DNA from 2 places in the Macrococcus brunensis genome. Region 1 is predicted to be linked to the other one. Evidence: a T-box and tRNA genes for the amino acid it is inferred to sense, from the RefSeq annotation. Region 1 holds a T-box; the other holds one or more tRNA genes.

Region 1 (11,638 bases):
CTCTCATTGAAGGCGAGCTTGAATATCGTTACGGAACCATGCCGCTTTCTCTTCAGATTTCTGCGAAAGGAAAGAAAGCGAAAGCCAATCATCTTGAACAAAGCAAGCTGACTCAGTACGTCGGTCATATGAATGTCGTCTTATTCGCGCCGGAGGACCTCAGTCTTGTAAAAGGCAGTCCACAGGTCAGACGACGCTTCATCGATATCGAAATTGGCCAGATCTCTGCTGTCTATTTAAACGATCTCTCCAATTATCAGCGGATTCTTAAACAGAAGAACCATTATCTTAAGCAGCTGAAGTCAGCAGGCGGCGACCGGACAATGCTGGAAGTGCTTAATCAGCAGTTTGCGGAGTATGCGGCTAAGCTGACGCTAAGAAGACAGCAGTTCATTGCTCAGCTGGAAGAAAAAGCGAATGAAATTCATCGCGGTATTACGAAAGATAAAGAAAATCTCAAGATTCATTATGATGCGAGTCTGAAGATAACAGAGGATATGGTAGAGGAAACGTATAACCAACTTTCAGCTGTGATGGACCGGGAAATCGACCGCATGACGAGTCTGTACGGCCCCCATCGTGATGACCTGTCCTTCACCATCAATGATATTGATGTTCAGACATACGGCTCTCAGGGCCAGCAACGGACAACGGCTCTATCCATGAAGCTTGCAGAAATTGAATTAATTAACGAAGAAGTCGGAGAATATCCGATTTTATTATTGGATGACGTACTCAGTGAACTGGATGACAGCAGACAAACACACCTGCTGTCGACGATACAGCATAAAGTACAGACATTTGTGACGACGACTTCAGTGGACGGTATTGAACATGAAACAATACAGGAGGCAAAGCTATTCTTTGTCGACCAAGGCAGTATAACTAATAAAGAGTAGGTGACGTGTGTGGAACAGAATTTAGATCAGTACGGCGCAGATCAGATACAGGTCCTTGAAGGACTGGAAGCGGTACGTAAAAGACCGGGGATGTATATTGGTTCGACTTCAGCAAGAGGATTACACCATCTTGTCTGGGAGATTGTCGATAACAGTATCGATGAAGCGCTCGCCGGCTACGCAGATCACATCGTAGTGACGATAGAAAAAGACAACTGGGTTCGTGTCCAGGATAATGGACGTGGTATTCCAGTCGATATGCATAAAAAAATGGGCCGCCCTGCAGTGGAAGTCATCTTAACAGTCCTTCATGCCGGCGGTAAGTTTGGCGGCGGCGGTTACAAAGTTTCAGGCGGGCTGCACGGTGTAGGTTCATCAGTCGTTAACGCATTATCAAGCACGCTTGAAGTATACGTTCATCAGGACGGTAAAGTACATCACCAGGCCTATCATAAAGGGATACCTGCATTTGACCTGAAAGTCGTCGATGAGACAGATAAAACAGGGACAGTCATCCGTTTTAAGGCAGATCCTGAAATCTTTACGGAAACAACAGAATATGATTACGAAACATTGCAGCAGCGTATTCGTGAACTCGCCTTTTTGAATAAAGGCATTAAAATAGAAATCAATGATGAACGCAACGAAGAAGGCAGAAGCGATGAATACTTCTATGAAGGCGGTATTCGCTCATATGTTGAAATGCTGAATGAAAATAAAGAAGTTTTATATCCTGAACCGATTTATATTCATGCATCACGTGACGTGGTAGAAGTCGAAATCGCCCTACAGTACAACACAGGTTACGCGACGAACCTTCTGTCTTACGCCAACAATATTCATACTTATGAAGGTGGTACACATGAAGAAGGCTTCAGACGTGCTTTAACACGTATCATCAACAACTACGGCTCAAAAAACAAACTGATTAAAGACAGCGATGAAAAACTGACAGGTGAAGATGTGCGTGAAGGCTTAGTGGCCGTTGTCTCTATCAAGCATGAGGATCCGCAGTTCGAAGGTCAGACCAAGACGAAACTCGGTAACTCTGAAGTGCGTCAGCTTACGGATTCACTGTTTGCGGAACATTTTGAACGTTTCTTATACGAAAACCCTCAAGTAGCCCGCATTATTGTAGACAAAGGTATCATGGCTTCCCGTGCGCGTCTTGCAGCTAAGAAAGCCCGTGAAGTGACGCGTCGTAAAACGGCGCTTGATGTCGCAAGTCTGCCAGGTAAACTGGCTGACTGCTCAAGTAAATCACCGGAAGAAAGCGAACTCTTCATCGTAGAGGGAGACTCTGCCGGCGGTTCAGCGAAATCAGGTCGTAATTCTAAGACGCAGGCCATTCTGCCGCTTCGAGGTAAAATTCTGAACGTAGAAAAAGCACGTCTCGATAAAATACTGGGCAATAATGAGGTCCGTTCTATGATCACAGCAATGGGGACAGGCATCGGCGGAGAGTTTGATATCGCGAAAGCCCGTTATCACAAAATCGTCATCATGACTGATGCCGATGTGGATGGCGCACATATCAGAACGCTGCTGTTGACTTTCTTCTACCGGTTCATGCGGCCGTTGATTGATGCAGGCTATATTTATATCGCACAGCCACCGCTCTACAAAGTAGAACAAGGGAAAAAGACATATTATGTCTACAATGACCGTGAACTCGACAGACTCCGCAGTGAGCTGCCGGCGACACCTAAATTACAGCTTGCCCGCTACAAAGGTTTAGGTGAGATGAATGCCGACCAGTTATGGGAGACAACAATGAATCCAGAGAACAGAAGCATGTTACAGGTGACTTTAACAGATGCTATTGAAGCGGATCAGACATTTGAAATGCTGATGGGTGATGTAGTGGAGTATCGCCGCCAGTTTATTGAGGAAAATGCTCAATACGCGACATTAGACGTATAGGAGGCGCCGAAATGGCTGAAAACAACGAAAGAGTACAGGAAAGAAATATCAGTAGGGAAATGCGCGAATCATTCCTTGATTACGCGATGAGCGTTATCGTGGCACGTGCATTACCTGATGTTCGTGATGGCATGAAACCCGTGCATCGTCGTATTCTGTACGGCATGAATGACCAGGGCATGACATCAGACAAACCTTACAAGAAGTCAGCACGTATCGTCGGGGACGTCATGGGTAAATATCACCCGCACGGTGACTCTTCTATTTACGAAGCGATGGTCCGTATGGCGCAGGACTTCAGCTATCGTTATCCATTAGTCGACGGACAAGGGAACTTCGGTTCTATGGACGGCGACGGTGCTGCTGCCATGCGTTATACAGAAGCACGTATGACGAAGCTTGCGATGGAAATGATGCGTGATATCAACAAAGATACGATTGATTTTACAGATAACTATGACGGTAATGAACGTGAACCCGTTGTCTTACCTGCCCGATTCCCTAACCTGCTGGTCAATGGTACGTCAGGGATTGCGGTCGGTATGGCGACAAATATTCCGCCGCATAATATGACGGAAGTCATCGATGGCGTTCTTGCCCTCAGTCATAATCCGGATATTACCATTCCGGAACTGATGGATTACATCCACGGCCCGGATTTTCCGACTGCCGGTCTTATTTTAGGACGTAGTGGTATTCGTCGTGCATATGAAACAGGACGTGGCTCAGTTATTATGCGTGCGAAGACATTGATTGAAACACGTAGTAACGGCAAAGAGACAATCGTCGTGACAGAGATTCCGTATCAGGTCAATAAGGCGAAGCTCGTCGAGAAGATTGCGGAGCTTGCACGTGATAAGAAAATCGACGGCATTACTGACTTACGTGACGAGACGAGTTTGAAAGAAGGCGTCAGAATCGTGATCGATGTCCGTCGTGATGCGAATGCAAATGTCATTTTGAACAATCTGTACAAACTGACGCCTCTGCAGACGACGTTTGGTATGAATATGCTTGCTATCGTCAACCAGAAGCCTGAAGTCTTGAATCTGAAACAGATGCTTTATCATTATCTGGAACATCAGAAAGTCGTTATTCGTCGTCGTACAGTCTATAACCTGAAAAAAGCAGAAGACCGTGCGCATCTTCTTGAAGGTCTTCGTATTGCGCTCGATAATATCGACCGTATTATTGAACTGATCCGTGCTTCAGAGAATGATCACGTCGCTATCAGTGAGCTGCAGTCACAGTTCAGCCTGTCGGAACGTCAGGCACAGGCTATTCTTGATATGCGTCTTCGCAGATTGACAGGACTTGAACGCGACAAGATTGAAGCAGAATACCAGGAACTGATGAAATACATTGCAGAACTGAAAGAAATTCTTGCAGATGAAGAACGTATTTTAGAGATTATCCGCGAGGAACTGACTGAAATCAAAGAGAAATTCGGCGATGGCCGTCGTACTGAGATTACAGTCGGTGGTTACGATGTGCTGGAAGATGAAGACTTGATTCCGGAAGACCATGTCGTGATCACACTTAGCCATAATAACTATATCAAGCGTCTGTCTGCATCTACTTATCGTGCGCAGAACCGCGGCGGCCGCGGCGTACAAGGAATGAATACGATTGAGGATGACTTTGTCAGCCAGATCGTCACAACTTCTACGCATGACAACGTCCTCTTCTTCACGAATAAAGGACGCGTCTATAAGCTGAAAGGTTACGAGATTCCAGAGCTATCAAGACAGTCTAAAGGGATTCCAATCGTCAATGCACTGGAACTTGAAAAAGACGAAAGTATCAGCCAGATGATTGCTGTAAAGAATCTGAACCGTGAAGATGCCTTCATCATCTTTGCGACAAAAAAAGGTCTCGTCAAACGATCAAGTCTGTCGAACTTTGCACGTATCAATAAAAACGGTAAGATCGCCATCAATTTCCGTGAAGACGATGAATTAGTCGGTGTCCGTTTATCTGAAGGCGGCAACCAGCTGATCATCGGTACGAAAAATGCCTCACTCGTTCGCTTTGAAGAAGAATCACTGCGCCCGCTTGGCCGAACAGCTGCCGGGGTTAAAGGGATTACGCTTCGCGCAGGCGATGAAGTGATAGGCCTCGATGTCGTCAGACCGGATAGTGAAGAAGAGATTCTCGTTGTAACTGATAAAGGTTATGGTAAACGGACAACGGTAACGGATTATCGTGTCTCTAACCGTGGCGGTATGGGTATTAAAACGGCGACACTCACAGAACGAAATGGTTCTCTTGTCTATTTCGCGACAGTAACAGGCGATGAAGATTTAATGATTGTTACAGATAAAGGGGTCATCATCCGCTTAGATGTGAATTCTATTTCCCGTACAGGACGTAGCACACAAGGCGTGAAACTGATCCGTCTGTCAGATGATCAGTTTGTTGCGACTGTTGCAAAAGTAGAAAAAGAGGAAGAAGAAGTCGTGGCACCACAGGAAGAAAACCTGACAGAATTATCCCAGGAAAAAATGGATGCAGAAATTGAACGAGAAAATGGACATCTAGTCGAAGAAACAGAAGAGCAGACTGAAGAAGAAGAAACAGATATCTTTGAAGACAGTGAAGATGTGGATACACTAGACTCAATCCGCAATCAGGAAAACAACTAGTATTTCCTGAGAAATAAATAAGGATGATGCCGAGGCATCATCCTTATTTTGATTCCAGTTTTTTCATCATGAACGGAATTTCATTGATAATCATGGACGGAGGTGTGACGTACATGGTCTGTGATAACTGATCCCCAATCTTGCTGTGGATGTAGACCGCGTATTTAATCGCTTCTTCTGTATCGAACTGACCGATAAAACCTGCTATCATACCGGCGAGTGTGTCACCCATGCCGCCTGTCGCCATTGCAGGATTACCTTTATCAATTTTATAGTCCCCTGTCTTCAGATAAAGTTCGGTATGATGTTTTTTTAGGATGACGTGCGCGCCCAGTTCATCGGCCACCTGACGGTTTTTCTCAGGCGTCTGGTCATCGATCTGAATGCCGCTCAGTCTTTCCCACTCCATCTGGTGCGGTGTAAATATCACTTCGCAGTCCGGCAGTGATAGACGCAATTTACTGAAGATAGTGATCGCATCCCCGTCGATAATGATCGTCTGATGCGGCTGAATATGCTGCAGGATAAAAGTCAGTGTGTTATTACCTTTAATATCAAGGCCAAGTCCCGGACCGACGAGAATACAATCTGCCTCGGTCACGAGTTTAGTCAGTCGCTTAATGTCACTTAAATCGCTGACCATTGCTTCCGGACAGCGGGAATGAAGTGCCGTATGATTGGACTGGTGCGTACAGACAGTTGTCAGACCGCCTCCGCTATAGACGCATGCGCGTGACGACAGCATGATAGAACCGCCCATGTTCTGATTGCCGCCGATCAACAGGATACGGCCGTAATCGCCTTTATGAGACTGATCTTCGCGTTTTGGAATAGTAATGCTGTCAATTGTTTGCATATAAGGCTCCCTTAAATTTAATATCATCATTTTAACAGAATAGTTTGCATTCTTAAAGTTTGTCTGATAATATATAGACAACTTAATAATAAATTGTCTCGGAATAAGTACTTTCTTCTTCTTTCAAAGAGAGTCAGTGGTGGGTGTGAACTGACAAAGAACAGAAACGAAATCTATCCGATTAAGCAGACAATCGGTCTAACCGTTATGTTAATGGAGTGAACAGCTTCGGCTGTTAATTAGGGTGGCAACGCGTAATACCACGTCCCTTTCAAGGGATGTGGTATTTTTTTGTCCCCAAAAATAAAAAGGAGGCAATACAATGTTAGATATCAAAATGTTTAGAACTGAACCTGATTTCGTGAAAAAGAAACTTGAAATGCGTGGTATTGATACTTCCCTTGTTGAGAAAATCGTTGAACTTGATAAGAAAGCCCGTGAACTGACACAACAGACTGAAGAACTGAAAGCAAAACGTAACAAAGCAAGTGAAGAAATTGCCCTTAAAAAACGTAACAAAGAAAATGCAGACGATGCTATTGAAGCAATGCGCGTCGTAGGTGACGATATCAAGAAAATTGATGTGGAACTCAATCAGCTGAATGCAGACATCAAGCTTGAGCTGTCAAGCATCCCGAACTTAGTAAGTAACGAAACACCGTTTGGTAAAGATGAAGACGAGAACGTTGAAGTCCGCAAATGGGGAACACCACGTGAGTTTGACTTTGAAGCGAAAGCACACTGGGATATCGTGGAAGATTTAAAAATGGCAGATTTCGACCGTGCTGCAAAAGTTTCTGGCGCACGTTTTGCCTTCCTGACACGTGACGGAGCGCGTTTAGAGCGTGCGCTTTATAACTTCATGCTTGACCTGCACACAAAAGAACACGGTTACCAGGAGATGGTAACTCCACAACTTGTCAATGCAGATTCTATGTATGGTACAGGACAGCTGCCGAAGTTTGAAGAAGACTTATTCAAGATTGAAAAAGAAGGTCTTTATGCGATTCCGACATCTGAAGTCCCTCTGACAAACTACTATCGCAATGAAATCATGGACGTTAATCAGTTTCCGGTGAAATTTACTGCTCTGACAGCATGTTTCCGTTCTGAAGCAGGTTCTGCTGGCCGTGATACACGTGGATTAATCCGTATGCACCAGTTCAACAAAGTAGAGATGGTCCGTTTTGAGTTACCTGATAACTCTTATGCAGCGCTGGAAGAAATGACAGCGAACGGTGAAAAAGTCCTTCAGTTACTGAATATTCCTTATCGTACCATCGCTTTATGTTCTGGAGATATCGGTTTTGGCGCTGCGAAGACTTATGATATTGAAGTCTGGTTGCCAAGTTATGATGCCTATAAAGAGATCAGCTCATGCTCTAACATGACTGACTTCCAGGCACGTCGTTCTAACATCCGCTTCAAACGTGAAAAAGATGGTAAAACAGAATACGTTCATACACTGAATGGTTCAGGACTGGCAGTCGGCCGTACATTTGCTGCTGTTGTCGAAAACTATCAGAATGAAGATGGTACGATTACAGTGCCGGAAGCCCTTGTTCCTTACATGGGTGGTCAGACAGTCATCAAATAACATCAATCCCTCTACAACGAGTAGAGGGATTTTTGGTGTATTAATACATTTTTAAATGGGTATATAAAAAAGTAAAAGAAAATCCGCCTTTTTACTTGAATATAAAAAATATATCTGATATATTAAATATATCAAATAAATAAAAAACGAAAGAGGTTATTCAAATGACAAACTTCAAATTAGATCCAGTACACAGCTCAGTTGCTTTTTCAATCAAACATTTAATGGTTTCTAAAGTTAAAGGTGAGTTCAAAGAATTCGACGGAGAATTATCAGGAGATGTGAGCGATGTTTCTTCATTACAGTTCAAAGGTTCTGTAAAAGTAGACTCTATCGATACTCGCAATGCTGATCGTGATGGTCACTTAAAATCAGCTGATTTCTTCGACGCTGAACAATACCCGGAAATCACTTTCGTTTCTAAATCAATCACTGACTCTAAAGTAACAGGTGATTTAACAATCAAAGGTGAAACGCGCGAAGAAACATTCGATATTGAACATAATGGTGTTTCTAAAAACCCGATGTCTGGTGGACAAGTTACAGGTATCATCGTAACAGGTAAAATCAACCGTGAAGATTATGGCATTACTTGGAACCAGGCGCTTGAAACAGGCGGCGTAATGGTAAGTAAAGATGTAGCGTTCGAAGTTGGTTTAGAATTCGCAATCGAAGAATAGAAATAGGTTTAAGCCATGCAGATGCATGGCTTTTTTGTCGTTGTGTGGATACATTGAGCAATCGCGCCAATAGTTGTAAAATAGTAAGGAATGAAATTTATGTGAGAAAGAGAGTTTTTAAATTTGAAAATTGATTTTCTGAAGACAGGCATCATCACGCTGATTCTTCTGCTGATGACTTTACTGATACATACAGCGCCTGGCGTTATTATCTTACTAGCACCTTTTTCACTGATTCCGGGTGTCTATCTCTATATGAAGAGCAAACCTTCATTTTATGTCATGGCGGGCATCGTCACACTCATTTCGATGATCTTCACATCCATCGTTGCTTTTCAGATCGTCCTTGCCATCCTTGTCATGAGCTATGTTCTGGGTTACTTACTGACACAGCGGGCTTCCAGAGAAGCGATGCTCTTCATCATGACAACGCTGCTCAGTATGTATACACTCATTTCAGTTATTTTCCTGCAGCTTGCTGACCTGGCACCGACAACTAAAACGTGGTTCAGCGACTTAAAAAACACGTACTTCACATTAGTGAAAAGTGAGATTGAAGCAGGCAACGTAACGAAAGAGAATGTAGCACTTTTCAATACTGCGCTGGACGCAATGCAAATACAGGTGCCGGGACTGATTGTTTTTAATCTGTTCTTATTGATTCTGCTGACACTCGTCATTACATTACCGATTTTACGCAGTTTCAAAATTGCGACCCCTAACTTTAGACCGCTCTATTTCTGGAATATGCCTAAGATGGCACTATACCTTTACTTCATCGTCAGCATCATCAGCTGGTTCGTGGCGCCGGAAGGCGTCGTTCTGCTCGGTATAGTCCTCAACTTAAAGTATGTGTTAGAATGGATTATGTTCATCCAAGGTTTATCATTACTGAGTTTCTTCCTGAAAGTAAAACGTATTCCAACCGTTTTCGGTGTACTGCTTTTCATCATGGCATTTCTGATGGCACCCGTCACTCAGCTCTTTGGTGTGCTGGACTTGATCTTCAGAATGAAAACTAAAATCAAACCTTAATAGGAGGCAGTTAAATGGACCGTAAATATATGAGGCAGACCCTCATTACACCTTTTGTTGTAATGGCTATTCTCGTCTTCATTTTAATCGCACTGCTGTTTACTGTGCATCCTGTTATGGCACTTCTTGCGGGCTGTATCGCTGTGATCATCATAGTCATTACAGGTGTCATCTTGAAAAAGAATCTGGCACGAAGTGAATCATACTTTGAAAACATAGCCGTAAAAGTCAGTAAAGGGAATGTCGTTGCGATTAATCAGATTCCGGTCGGCATGATTCTCCTGAATCAGTCAGATAAAGTGGAATGGTACAATCAGTTCATCCGTGAGAAGATTGACCGCCCTATTCTGGCAGATGCCATCAATGAGATTTTTCCTAACCTGCTTAATCAATTAAAGATTCAAGGGGTCAATGAAGTACATACACAGTATAAAGACACGAAATTTAAAGTTCGCTATGCAGAAGATATGCATATGCTTTACTTTCTGGATGAGACAGAACGCGTTGAGACATTTGAAGTCTACGAGGAATCTCAGCCGGTCATCGGGATGGTTTTTCTCGATAACTATGATGAAATCACTCAGAATATGAACGACGCGAATCGGACAGAAATGAATAGTATGATGACCAATGCCGTCAATGAATGGGCCGCGGAAAATCATATTTACGTTAAACGTTTCTCTTCTGACCAGTTTGTTATTTTCCTGAACAACCGTATTCTAGCTGACCTTGAGACAACGAAATTCAATCTGCTGGACCGTATTCGTGAGAAGAGTCGTGACAAAAAGACACATCTTACGCTGAGTATCGGGATAGGTGAAGGTACAGATAACCTGATCACACTCGGTGAACTCGCTCAGTCAAGTCTTGATCTCGCGCTCGGTCGCGGAGGTGACCAGGTCGCCATCAAAAATACATCCGGTGGTGTTCGTTTCTTCGGTGGGAAGACCAACCCGATGGAAAAACGAACGCGTGTCCGTGCACGGGTTATCTCACACGCACTGCGAGACATCCTGATTGAAGGGGATAACGTCATCATCATGGGGCATAAGCGTCCGGATATGGATGCCATCGGGGCAGCTATAGGGGTGGCACGCTTCGCCCGTATGAATGACTTGAATGCCTATATCGTATTGAATGCTTATGATATCGACGAGACACTCAGTCGTGTCATGCTTGAGATTGAAGAGAAGCCGGAACTTAAGGAAGTATTCATCACGTCTGATGAAGCTTGGTCACTGATGACGAATCGCACGACTTTAGTCGTCGTGGATACGCATAAACCGGATATGGTCATCGATGAGAATATCTTGAATAAGGCATCTCGTAAGGTTGTCATTGACCATCATCGCCGCGGTGAAGATTTCATTTCAAGCCCTCTTCTCGTCTATATGGAGCCTTATGCAAGTTCAACTGCAGAACTGGTGACAGAACTGCTTGAATATCAGCCGGAAGAGCATAAGCTGACACGTCTGGAATCAACAGTCATGCTAGCCGGCATTATTGTTGATACACGGAACTTTACATTACGGACAGGTTCACGGACTTTCGATGCAGCAAGCTATTTAAGAAGTCATGGTGCAGATACCATCCTCTGTCAGCATTTCCTGAAGGATAATATGGAGACGTACTTGCAGCGTAGTGAACTGATTAAGACGGTACAGCTGGGCCGTGACGGTATTGCGATTGCTAATGGTGACGAGACGACCATCTTTGATCCGGTGACGATTGCTCAGGCAGCAGATGAACTGCTCAGCATCAACGGCGTAGAAGCCTCGTTTGTTGTGGCAAGACGTGCTGACGATATCGTCGGTATTTCAGCCCGCTCACTCGGTGAAATCAACGTTCAGCTGGTGATGGAGGCGTTAGGTGGCGGTGGTCATCTCTCAAACGCAGCGACACAGCTTAGCGGCGTAACAGTAGAAACAGCTATCCTTGATTTAGAGGATGCGATAGAAGAACAATTCAAAAGGAGTGAAGAATAATGAAAGTTATTTTCATAC
Region 2 (11,638 bases), 500 kb from region 1:
TCGTTCGCCCCTTCCGGGTAAAGATAGCCCTTCATGACGTTGTCACCGCGTACCAGTATCTCTCCAGCGCCGTTCAGCGGTGCCGCCACTTTAATATCATCTGTCACAGGCCCGACTGAATTCGGATGATTCACCATATCGGTAGGTGATGCCGTGATAAATTGCGAAGCGGTTTCAGTCATGCCGAATGAAGTATAGACAGGCAGGTCCCGTTTCAGACATTCTTCGAGTGTACGGTCATCGAGCTTCGCCCCGCCGATCAACAGTCCTTCAAGTTTATGGCGCTCAAGGCCTGCTTCCAGTAACCACTCGAGTGTCTGCGGAACGAGTGAGATATGTGTAATTTCGTCTTCAGCTATTGATTGATTGATGGCATTCGCATCAAATTTATCAAACAGTACGATTGTAAAGCCGTCCATCACACTTCTTACAAGCACACTGAGTCCTGAAATGTGGTAGAGCGGTAAAGCGAGCAGCCATTTAGAGTCTCTGTCAAACGGAAAACTGATTTTACAGCGTTCTGCACTCGCAACATGGTTCAGGAAAGTGTGCGGTACGGCTTTTTGAACACCGGTTGTTCCTGAAGTGAACATGATGGACATGATATCCTCGGGATTATAGGTTGTAACTGCTGAGCGTTCTGCCATTCCCTTAAATAACGTTTCAGGCATAATGCAGCTAAGCGATGTGTAGTTGTTCTCTGTGATGATGATGCTGACGCCAATAGAATCAAGCTGACGTTTTACTTCTGATTCTGTCAGATGCGTATTGATCAGCACCATCTCTATATGAGCAAGTACAATGGCGTGCATGATAATAACGGAATTCAGCTGGTTCGTCGGCTGAACTGCAATCCGACTGGGAAGTTCCATTTCAAGGAGCTGATCTTTCACAGCGCTTGCCTGTTCATATAATTCGGCAAAGGTCAGTGTACTCTCATTAAACTTCACTGCAATGTGGTCCGGGCGTTCTTTTGCTTGTTTTACTAAATTATGTTGCACTGACCTTCTCTCCTTTAACTTTAAAATACGCGCATGCTTTAGAAGCAGACGCGTAAAATAGAACTTATGGGAATTTAGGGAACTGATCGAAGTCCGGCTGACGTTTTTCTTTGAATGCGTCACGACCTTCTTTCGCTTCATCTGAAGTATAGTAAAGTAATGTTGCGTCACCAGCAAACTGCTGCAGACCTGCTAATCCATCTGTATCTGCATTCATTGCTGCTTTCAGGAAACGAAGCGCTGTTGGTGAATGCTGAAGAATTTCTTTACACCATTTCACTGTCTCGTCTTCAATATCAGCTAAAGGTACAACTGTATTGACTAAGCCCATATCAAGCGCTTCCTGTGCGTTGTACTGGCGGCATAAGTACCAGATTTCACGCGCTTTTTTATGTCCGACGATACGAGCAAGGTAACCAGAACCGTAACCTGCATCAAATGAACCGACTTTAGGACCTGTCTGACCGAAACGAGCATTGTCAGCAGCAATTGTTAAGTCACAGACGATATGAAGGACATGTCCGCCACCGATCGCATAACCACGAACCATCGCGATAACCGGTTTAGGGATGACACGAATCAAACGCTGTAAATCAAGTACATTTAAACGTGGAATGTTATCATCGCCTACGTAGCCACCGTGACCGCGGACTTTCTGGTCACCACCAGAACAGAATGCCATATCGCCTTCACCTGTTAAGATGATGACACCGATACGCTGGTCGTCACGTGCACGAGAAAACGCATCGATCATTTCCATTACTGTGTTAGGTGTGAATGCATTACGAACGTGAGGACGGTTAATCGTGATTTTACCGATTCCCTCGAAGTATTCATATTTAATTTCTTTGTATTCTTTAACTGTTTCCCAGACTCTAGACATGATATGCCTCCTTAATGAATTCTAATACTATTGTATCAAAAATTTCGGGATGTTCCACATGAATTGAATGGCCTGCACTCACTTCGATGTGCCGGCTGTCTTTAATACGCTGTGCCATATCTATATTGATGGTTTTAAATTTCTGGTCCAGTGTGCCTGTCAGCAGCAGCACCGGACAATTAAGCTCTGCTAGTTCAGGCCATAAATTCGGCTGACTGCCTGTCCCGTAGTCCATAAGTGCTTTCTTAAGACCAGCCGGTTCCTGACTTCTTCTGATCGTGCTGAGTTTCTGCTGTTGCGCTTGATTAAGGGGCACTGCAGGCTTAAAGAGCGGTAAGTTCTCCCAGTGCTGCACGAACTGCTCATAATCCAGTAAAATTTTATCGCCGCGTGCCTGATCTATTCGCTTTCGTTCTTCCCGTTCTTCAGCGAGCTTAAGTCCAGGTGACGCACTTTCCAGGATGATTCCTTGAACCGGATGCTTCAATGCATAGTAAAGGGCAATCCGGCCGCCCATAGAATAACCATAAAGTAGCACCTGCTTATAGTTTTCACGCGGGATAATTGCATGCAATTTTTCAGCAATCCAGTCAAAAGACCACTTCTCTGTTCTATCACTTTCGTCAGCGCCATGACCGGGCAGGTCAATCCTTGAAATATCAGTCTTATGGCGCAGTCGCTGAACTGCTTCAGTATAAGTACGGCTGTCACCCATAAAGCCATGCAGCATGACAAGAAGCGTATCATGACCCTCTCTTGTCCAGAAGCTATTCATTGAGTGCCGCCTTCGCTTTCAGATATAAGTCCTGATGCGCCTCGTAGTTGGCATTCCGGTCTGTTCTGACCTCGAAAAGCACATGCGTCTCTTCAGGTAACTTCATATTCTCATCTGCCAGTTTATATTCCAGGTCATATAATGCAGCGACATGGCTGAAATCAAGACCGAGCGGCGTGCCATATAATCGCTCAAACAGTGCTTCCTCCTTACGCTGCGGCAAGTAGCTGAATATACCGCCGCCATCATTATTCAGCACGATCACCCGTATATTCGAGCGTTCAAGCTTATGCATAATCAGCCCATTCATATCATGATACATCGAAATATCGCCGATGAAGAGATTGACTGTCTGATGTGCCGCCATGCCGAGCGCTGTTGAGACCACTCCGTCTATACCGTTGGCACCACGATTACAATAAGCACGACCGCGCTGCATAAACGTATCACCGTCTCGTATCGGCATACTGTTGCCAAAGAAAATCACTTCATCATCAGGAATCTGCTGCAGCAGTTTAGCGACTGCTGTCCCCTCGTCTGTAACCGTGTCAACATGCGACTCAATAACTTCAGAAAGTAGATGGTCTAACTGCCGGAACTTAACTACCAGATCGTTTTTCACATCTACTTTAAGATTAAGCATGGATTTAAAATAGGCGTCCGGCTGCATATTAAAGTGGTACTGTGGCACGACTGGAAACGTATCAGGTTCACTTTTCTCCTGCACTAATATCTGCGGACATAGCTGCTTCGTCAGCCACTGGTTGAGCTGCTTCGAAACAACCGGCTTACCGACGCGAATAATATAATCCGGGCGGATCGTCTGCTGACTTTTAAATAGTGTATCTGCTGTCCTGATGAGGTGAGGATGTTCAATCCCTCTAAGCTGACTCAGCACATCGGCAAGAACCGGCAGCTTGAACTGCTCAGCTACTTCCATTACATAGTCAAGTTTCTGATGCTGGCAGTCGCCGACAACCATAACGCCGTTTCCTGCTGCAAAGAGCGCGCTGAGAGAACTCAAATCCACCGTCCGTTCTTCTTCAAAAGTAATGACCGGTTCAGGTGCCAGCAGTTCGACTGCAGTCAAGTCCGGAATCAGGGGTTCACGGAACGGCACATTGAAATGGACTGGTCCTCTGTCAGACCCTGTAAAGTAATGCGAAGCCTGCAGCATGGTTGCCTCAATCAAATCATGAGGTGCCTCGTATAGATCAGCCAGCGGAAAATCGATGTCGAACTTGACGAAGTTTGAGTACATTCGCACTTGATCGATTGCTTGAGGCGCTCCGACATTTCTCAGTTCATGCGGGCGGTCACCAGTCAGGACAACAAGCGGCAGCTGACTGATATAAGCTTCTGTTATTGCGGGTGTGAAGTTGCTCGCTGCTGTCCCTGAAGTACAGATAATCGCTACCGGTCTTTCCGTTGCCTTGATCAGACCAAGCGCAAAAAACGCAGCACTTCTTTCATCAGGATGAATATATGTGATTAACTCCGGATGCCTTTCACTGGCCATCGCTAGAGGGGTCGAGCGGGAACCGGGCGAAATCACCACTTCTCTTACGCCGTAATCATAAAGTCGTTTAACCAGGTGATAGACTTGTCTTGTTAATGCTTCATTTTTCATTCTGTCACTCCTAATAGCTGCAGCATCGGCTTGAATTTAGTTTCAGTTTCATCGAGCTCAGACTCAGGTATACTGTCTGCTACCACTCCGCAGCCTGCAAAGAGAACAGCAGTGTTTTCCTTGATAAGCATCGAGCGGATAGCAACGATAAATTCACCTTCAAATTCAGCTGTCACATAACCCATAGGCGCACCGTAAAAGCCGCGATCTCCTTCTGCCTGTTCAATAAATGCTGCTGCTGCCTGCTTCGGAAATCCACCGAGTGCCGGTGTCGGATGCAGCGCCTGGCTGATGTTCAGCACGTTCCCCTTTTCTATTTTTGCCGTAATCGGCGTATAGAGATGATAGACGAACTGGTTTGTCATAATCTTCGGTGAATCAGGGACGTTCATACAAGTTGTAAAAGGCTCAATATCTGCTGTGATGCTTTTGACGACAATATCATGCTCCACTAGATTTTTAGCATCCCTCAATAATTTCTGAGCGGCATGGTTAAAGCCTCTGGCCATCGTACCGGCAATCGCATTGGTTGACAGCTGGTCCGCCTTGACTTTAACCAGCTGCTCCGGTGTACGTGATACAAAGATGCTATTCTGCCCTTCCATCAGTAGAAAATAACTGTATTCATCGTTCTTCAGACCACGCTCGATCAGCCACGCGCTGTCAACCGACTCGTTCATGACCACTTTCTTCTGTCTCGATAAGACGACTTTGTCAAATTGATCAGCTTTCATCGCTTCAACTGCGGTCGCAACGTTACGAAGAAACTGCTCTTCATTCTGATTGCTGACAGACTGAATGACAGGCGCTTTGACCTCGCTAACTGAACGCCAGTTTAAGATTTCTTCTTCTGTCATATCCGTATAACTGTATGTCAGCTGGTTATTCTGGCAGAATATCTGAATCTTCGGCCAGATGAAATGGCTATGACCAAACTCGTCAAATAACGGACTGTTCCCCGCATCAAACTGAAACCCACCAAACAGGCGGATGTGATGCGGTTCTTTTGTCTGCTCAAGCAGTATCTGAAACTGCTCTGTGATCCGTTCAGGACTGCGGCTCTTCTCTTTAATCATATAAGCATGTCCGAGACCGATCAGCCATTCACTTTTATCTTTATTCATATAGAAATAACGCTCACCCTTATAGCGGGCAGCGGCCTTGAACAGCTCAGCGGGTGATTCATACGCGCCTGTCTGTTCTGTGATTTGTATATTTCCTTTCGACATACGTTCAGCTTCCTTCAAATTCTTTTTAGTCTTATCTATTTTACCATTTTTAAGTCTTCTGCGTAGGATTCTCGCTCCTGCATTGACTAAGATTTCAATAAAGCATAAAATTTAAGCAGATATGAAGGAATAGGAGCTTAAAAATGTCAGAACATCTTGCTACACAAACTGGTTTCAAAAAATATTATCATCTGATGCGTCCACATACCCTTACCGCTTCATTTGTTCCGGTACTGGTCGGAACAGCGGCAGCTAAAGTATTTGGCGATATCCGTCTCGACTTGCTCATCGTCATGCTGATTGCCTGTCTGCTGATTCAGGCGGCAACCAATATGTTCAATGAATACTTCGACTATAAACGCGGACTGGACGATCATACTTCTGTCGGTATCGGCGGCGCCATCGTTCGTAACGGGATGTCACCAAAATCCGTTTATAATCTGGCGGTCGCTTTCTATATTATCGCAGCCATTCTTGGTCTTTATATTTGCTGGCAGTCATCATGGCTTATCTTACTCGTCGGCATTATCTGTATGGCAGTCGGCTACTTCTACACAGGCGGACCTGTTCCTATCTCATGGACACCATTCGGCGAAATTTTTGCTGGTTTCTTCATGGGCTTTGTCATCATCATGATTACTTTTTATATTCACACGGGTCATTTAAGTGTCTATCCTGCTGTACTCAGCATCCCCGTGTCAATCAATATCGGTATGATCAATATGGCTAACAACATACGTGACCGTGTTAAAGACAAGATCAGCGGCCGTAAGACATTTGTCATTCTTGTCGGAAAAAATATCGCCATTATCACAATGGCCATTCTTTACGCACTCAGCTTCATCATTATTCTTTATGTGACTTTCACAAAAGATTATGGCTCACTCTTCCTGCTCATCGTTTTCCTGAGCGCGAATCTGCCAATCAAAGCGGTCAGACGCTTCTTTAAAGGTGACAAGCCAATCGAACTGATGCCTGTCATGAAAGTAACCGGACAGTTCAACACTGTATTTGGCTTTCTGCTTGCTATCGGCATCTATCTATCAGCTATTACAGGTATATAAAAAAGACCGAATCCACGGATTCGGCCTTTTTGATTAGCTGAAACGATAAAATTCAGTCATGCGGTCCGCCACAGCCTGTGCATCTTCAGCTGTCACTTCTCCTGTAAGTCCGGACTGTGTCAAATCAATTTCATATGATTTCGCATCGTAGTCCAGGATAACAGATGTGCCACGTGCAGTGATTGTTTTAGGTGCTACTTCTGCCACTTCATCTTCTTCATGATTTTCACGGTAGTCAACACCAAACTGACCTGCTTTCAGTTCTGCATATTGTACGAGTTTATCAATATTCATTTTATATTCCTTCATGATTCAGCCTCCTAAAAGTTATGACTTCTTCATTTTAATGAATTCAGTTAACTTAGGCAAATCCCTTTTAAGAATGCCACGAACGTTGTAGTTTTTCGTCCCCATATTTTTACGGGCCACTTTAAGAAATAATGAGCCATATATTTCGTCGTTATTTCCATTTTCATCTACTCGCTCAAAATCAACTTGCGCTATTTTGCTGAATTTAATCTCGTCAAAATGAATGATTTTTGAGCGCTCTTTACTATGAATCAGCATCAGGCGATCTGACAACACAAGAATCAAGCCTTTCTGATTCAGATTCAGCTGACTTGCCGAAGCATACTGAACGAGTTCATGATTCTTAATTTCAGAACAATACACTTTTAAAAGCTTAATAAAGAACCGACGTTCACTCTTTTTAATTTTTTTGAATGTTTTGGAGAACTTCTTATAAGTCAAAGGATACTCAAGCTGTTCCAGCGCCTGACGTATCGTCATTTTCTTTTTTTTCATATCATACACCAATCTTATTCAAGAATTATGTTTATTATAGCTATAAATCCTAAAAATTTCTATGTCAAAATAAAAAAGCCTTTAGAGATAAAGGCTTTGATTAACGGAGGGCAAGGGATTCGAACCCTCGAAACGCTTGTGACGTTTACACACTTTCCAGGCGTGCTCCTTCGGCCAGCTCGGACAACCCTCCATAATAAAAAAAAATCAGAAGCGATATTTCACCTCTGATATATGACCCCTACGGGATTCGAACCCGTGTTACCGCCGTGAAAGGGCGGTGTCTTAACCGCTTGACCAAGGGGCCTGGCTCCACAGGTAGGACTCGAACCTACGACCGATCGGTTAACAGCCGATAGCTCTACCACTGAGCTACTGTGGAACAATAATGGAGCGGGTGATCGGAATCGAACCGACGACATCAGCTTGGAAGGCTGAGGTTATACCATTTAACTACACCCGCATAAATAAAGGGCGACTGATGGGAATCGAACCCACGAATGTCGGAACCACAATCCGATGCGTTAACCACTTCGCCACAATCGCCAGAAATGGTGGCTCAGGACGGAATCGAACCGCCGACACATGGATTTTCAATCCATTGCTCTACCGACTGAGCTACTGAGCCATAATGGCGGTCCCGACGGGAATCGAACCCGCGATCTCCTGCGTGACAGGCAGGCATGTTAACCGCTACACCACGGGACCACTTAAAATTGCGGGAGGCGGATTTGAACCACCGACCTTCGGGTTATGAGCCCGACGAGCTACCAGACTGCTCCATCCCGCGTCAATAAAAAATGTTACTCAGCTAATATATCATTTATCTTATTTACTAGTCAATTATTAAAAAGTGTAAATAGTTAAACGTTACTGCTGCGCTGTTTTAAAAGGACTTTTTAAGTATATAAAGAAATTGTAAAGTCGTCAACAGTTAAATTTACATCCATAAAAAAATAGGGAATTCGGTCTGAACTCCCTATTCATGTCTCAATTTATTTTTCAATCTGATGGACAAGATGCGTGAGGATGTCACAGTACGGTGTTGGAATACCGAATTCCCGACCATACTCTGCCACACGGCCAGTCAGGAAATCGACTTCTGTCTTACGACCATTATGAATATCCTGATGCATAGAAGGATAATGAAGTCCGACGACATCAGGGCTGTACATCGCATGGAATTTATTCAAAGTCGCATCGAAATCAAGCTTAACACCCTTCTGTTCCCCGACTGTAATAATTTCTTTCATTAGCGGAATCAGCATATCATCGGAATGCACGTATGCACCGAACTCACCGATTTTTTTGTCAGTTACCGCACAGTAAGTATTAAAGCAGCAGTTAACGAGTGCTTTGTTCCAGATACTTGTAACGATGTCATCACTGATCTTGCCATTCAGTTTCGCTTCGTTAAAAATATCATTCAATTCTTTAACGAAATTATCTACTGTGCCATCAATACGACCGAATTCAATATTTCCTGTACCTTCAAGCGTTACTTCACCTGGACCATTGAAACCTGCAGACCACATCGTCACAGCAAGAAGAATTTTGTCATCCGCAATATATTTTCTGAGTAAGTCACCATGACCGAGACCATTCATCATGGACATGACATTAGTATCTTCCGTGATGACACCTTGATCCATCAGCTGTTTAATTTTTTCTTCAGCTGCCATTGCTTTAGTCAGAACAATCACTAAGTCTACTGGTACACTGTAATCCTTAAAGTTTCTGATTGAGACAGGGTAAGTTTCTGTTTCCCCCAGTGTATTCACTTTCAATCCGTGTTCTGTCACTGTATCTACATGCATCTGCCAATCATCTAAAAGGACAACATCCTGACCCGCCTGCGTTAAATATAAACCCACTCTGCTTCACATTGCACCTGCGCCTGCTACTGCTATTTTCATGTTATCAGTACCTTCTTTTTGTTATGTTCATTATATCACAATCTTTTATTTCACTTAATAATTTTAAGTATTAATTAAATAAATAGACACAAAAAAACCACCACGAATGTGATGGTTTAATAACGGAGATGGAGAGATTTGAACTCTCGCGCCGGTTACCCGACCTACACCCTTAGCAGGGGCGCCTCTTCAGCCACTTGAGTACATCTCCATGGCTCCACAGGTAGGACTCGAACCTACGACCGATCGGTTAACAGCCGATAGCTCTACCACTGAGCTACTGTGGATTAATTTTTAAGACAAATATTATTATAACAATTACAGTATTATTTACAAGGCTTTTAGTAAATTTTTTTATGGAAGATTTACACCTACTTATCCAGTAATGCATACATCGCTAGTACTTCGTAGATATTCATATTCGCTTTTTTATAGTCGATTTCGCTTTTTAGCTTGTCGTTTTTCAGTGATTTAGTACGTAGGCAGTATTCCAGTTTCAGTGTATGCAGGTACTGCGTGTTGATGATGTGATGACTGACTGGAAAGGTGATTTCGCTGTCATCATCAAAGATAATCCGTGTATCATTGAATTTTCCCTTGCCGTAAGATTTGATCAGCAGCAAGTTGAACCAGTACCCCTCTGCTACACGGTCACTATGGCTCGGGAAAAAATAAGTAGAAGTCTCCGGCTTGATGACAATCGGTGGTTTATGACAGATATCTGCGATGATGCGTGTCGTCTCTTTTCTAGCGACATAAGTCGTATTATAGAAATGGCAGGATTGTTCAATAATGGTCAGAGGTTTCTGGTCAATAATAATGGGGTTTTTCCCATATTCCTTAACCTCTGACTTCAGTTTATGGCCTTCAATAATGGGTTTGATGTACATTGTTGTTTCTCTAATGATATATCGAAAAGTCGCCATTTAATCCCCCACCCGTTTTTAATCAATTATACTCATTTTCATTATAAATTGGTTTAAAATATGGTTAATTTACAATTTTTACTTTATTTTCAAAATTGATATACTAAAAGATTTAATTTTCAGAATATTCTTGTTACAAGTTTATTTATCAGTTATAATGGGAACAATTATCCAAAAGGAGGCGTTCACTATGCAACAGTTAAATCAAAATGGTCTTGAGATGTTTATTGGTAATTTAAATAATCTATATATCGAACTTCTGATTGAGGATGCGATTCGCGAAAATCAGAAAAAAGAATATCAGCAGTTGATTGAGGAATCACTCATTAAACGCAACGAACAGGACTTCCTGTTATATACGACAGCGCTCAAAGAGCTGGAGGCTATGTAGATGTCTGTCTATTATGAATGAAAATAAGAGATTAACCACTATGTGATTAACCTCTTATTTTTTATGCCATTAAACTCAGGAACTCTTCTCGCTCTACCCGGCCGAAGTAATGAGCAAAATCAATATCTTCTATCGCTTCCGCCACAGCCTGTGTCTGATGTGGCACACCGATTAATCTATCTTCTATTTCCTTGATTTCCCCTACACCAAAGAAATCGCCGAATATTCTAGCTTCAGTGATCAATCCTTTTTTCACGTTTAATTTCAGGTCGACTAATCCACCCGGGAATTTCTGTTTTGATTCATAGTTGTAAGCTGGATTCTGTCCGTAGTTCCATTCAAACGTCTGATATTTCTCACGGCTCAACTCCTGTATCGCCTGCCAGTCATCTTCTGATAAGACATACTCTTCAACATTACCTTCAAAGATATGGTTTAAAAGCTTCTTCTTGAACTCTTCCATGGAAATCGGTTCATCCAGAAACTCACTGATATTCGCTACTCTTGAGCGGATGGAACGAATACCTTTTGTGATCAGCTTCTCTTCACTGACTGACAGACTTCTGACGACTTCATCAATATTGCTGTCTAGCATCAAGGTTCCGTGTGAGAACATACGGTCTTTGGCCTGGAACATCGCATTACCGGAGATTTTACGGCTGCCGACCTGCAGATCATTACGGCCGGACAGTTCTGCTTTCACGCCCATGTCATTGAGTGCTTCAACAATCGGCATCGTGAATTTTTTAAAGTTATGGAAGCTATCCGCATCAGCATGTGTCACAAAGCTGAAGTTCAGGTTACCGAGGTCATGGTAGACAGCGCCGCCCCCTGAAATACGTCTGACGATATGAATGTGATGTTCATCGACATATTTCTGGTTGACTTCAGCATACGTATTCTGGTTTTTGCCGATGATGATAGATGGTTCATTGACATAGAAAAGAAAATAAGAATCATCCGTCAGATTGTTCAGTATATACTCCTCCATCGCCAGGTTGATGCGTGGGTCTGTTATA

What was found. A T-box is a leader RNA that pairs with one kind of tRNA and senses whether it is charged. The one in region 1 lies ahead of serS (serine--tRNA ligase), so its partner is inferred to be a tRNA-Ser.
Region 2: it encodes a tRNA-Ser, which carries the amino acid that the T-box ahead of serS (serine--tRNA ligase) is inferred to sense. The anticodon was not compared.

What each region holds. Positions count from the first base shown of each region.
Region 1 is NZ_CP092179.1:6,524-18,161, forward strand. It holds gene recF (DNA replication/repair protein RecF) at 1-899, shown strand, start outside; gene gyrB (DNA topoisomerase (ATP-hydrolyzing) subunit B) at 909-2,822, shown strand; gene gyrA (DNA gyrase subunit A) at 2,834-5,467, shown strand; gene MGG13_RS00055 (NAD(P)H-hydrate dehydratase) at 5,511-6,323, opposite strand; T-box leader at 6,410-6,596, shown strand; gene serS (serine--tRNA ligase) at 6,646-7,920, shown strand; gene MGG13_RS00065 (YceI family protein) at 8,085-8,600, shown strand; gene MGG13_RS00070 (DUF2232 domain-containing protein) at 8,724-9,635, shown strand; gene MGG13_RS00075 (DHH family phosphoesterase) at 9,650-11,620, shown strand; gene rplI (50S ribosomal protein L9) at 11,620-11,638, shown strand, end outside.
Region 2 is NZ_CP092179.1:1,626,848-1,638,485, forward strand. It holds gene menE (o-succinylbenzoate--CoA ligase) at 1-1,001, opposite strand, end outside; gene menB (1,4-dihydroxy-2-naphthoyl-CoA synthase) at 1,066-1,887, opposite strand; gene menH (2-succinyl-6-hydroxy-2,4-cyclohexadiene-1-carboxylate synthase) at 1,877-2,659, opposite strand; gene menD (2-succinyl-5-enolpyruvyl-6-hydroxy-3-cyclohexene-1-carboxylic-acid synthase) at 2,652-4,289, opposite strand; gene MGG13_RS08475 (isochorismate synthase) at 4,286-5,518, opposite strand; gene MGG13_RS08480 (1,4-dihydroxy-2-naphthoate polyprenyltransferase) at 5,662-6,582, shown strand; gene MGG13_RS08485 (hypothetical protein) at 6,616-6,891, opposite strand; gene MGG13_RS08490 (PH domain-containing protein) at 6,910-7,386, opposite strand; tRNA gene MGG13_RS08495 (tRNA-Ser) at 7,491-7,579, opposite strand; tRNA gene MGG13_RS08500 (tRNA-Glu) at 7,622-7,693, opposite strand; tRNA gene MGG13_RS08505 (tRNA-Asn) at 7,694-7,768, opposite strand; tRNA gene MGG13_RS08510 (tRNA-Gly) at 7,776-7,849, opposite strand; tRNA gene MGG13_RS08515 (tRNA-His) at 7,860-7,932, opposite strand; tRNA gene MGG13_RS08520 (tRNA-Phe) at 7,939-8,014, opposite strand; tRNA gene MGG13_RS08525 (tRNA-Asp) at 8,019-8,094, opposite strand; tRNA gene MGG13_RS08530 (tRNA-Met) at 8,103-8,176, opposite strand; gene MGG13_RS08535 (ketopantoate reductase family protein) at 8,382-9,260, opposite strand; tRNA gene MGG13_RS08540 (tRNA-Ser) at 9,426-9,513, opposite strand; tRNA gene MGG13_RS08545 (tRNA-Asn) at 9,515-9,589, opposite strand; gene MGG13_RS08550 (competence protein ComK) at 9,674-10,228, opposite strand; gene MGG13_RS08555 (IDEAL domain protein) at 10,419-10,619, shown strand; gene MGG13_RS08560 (lipoate--protein ligase) at 10,681-11,638, opposite strand, start outside.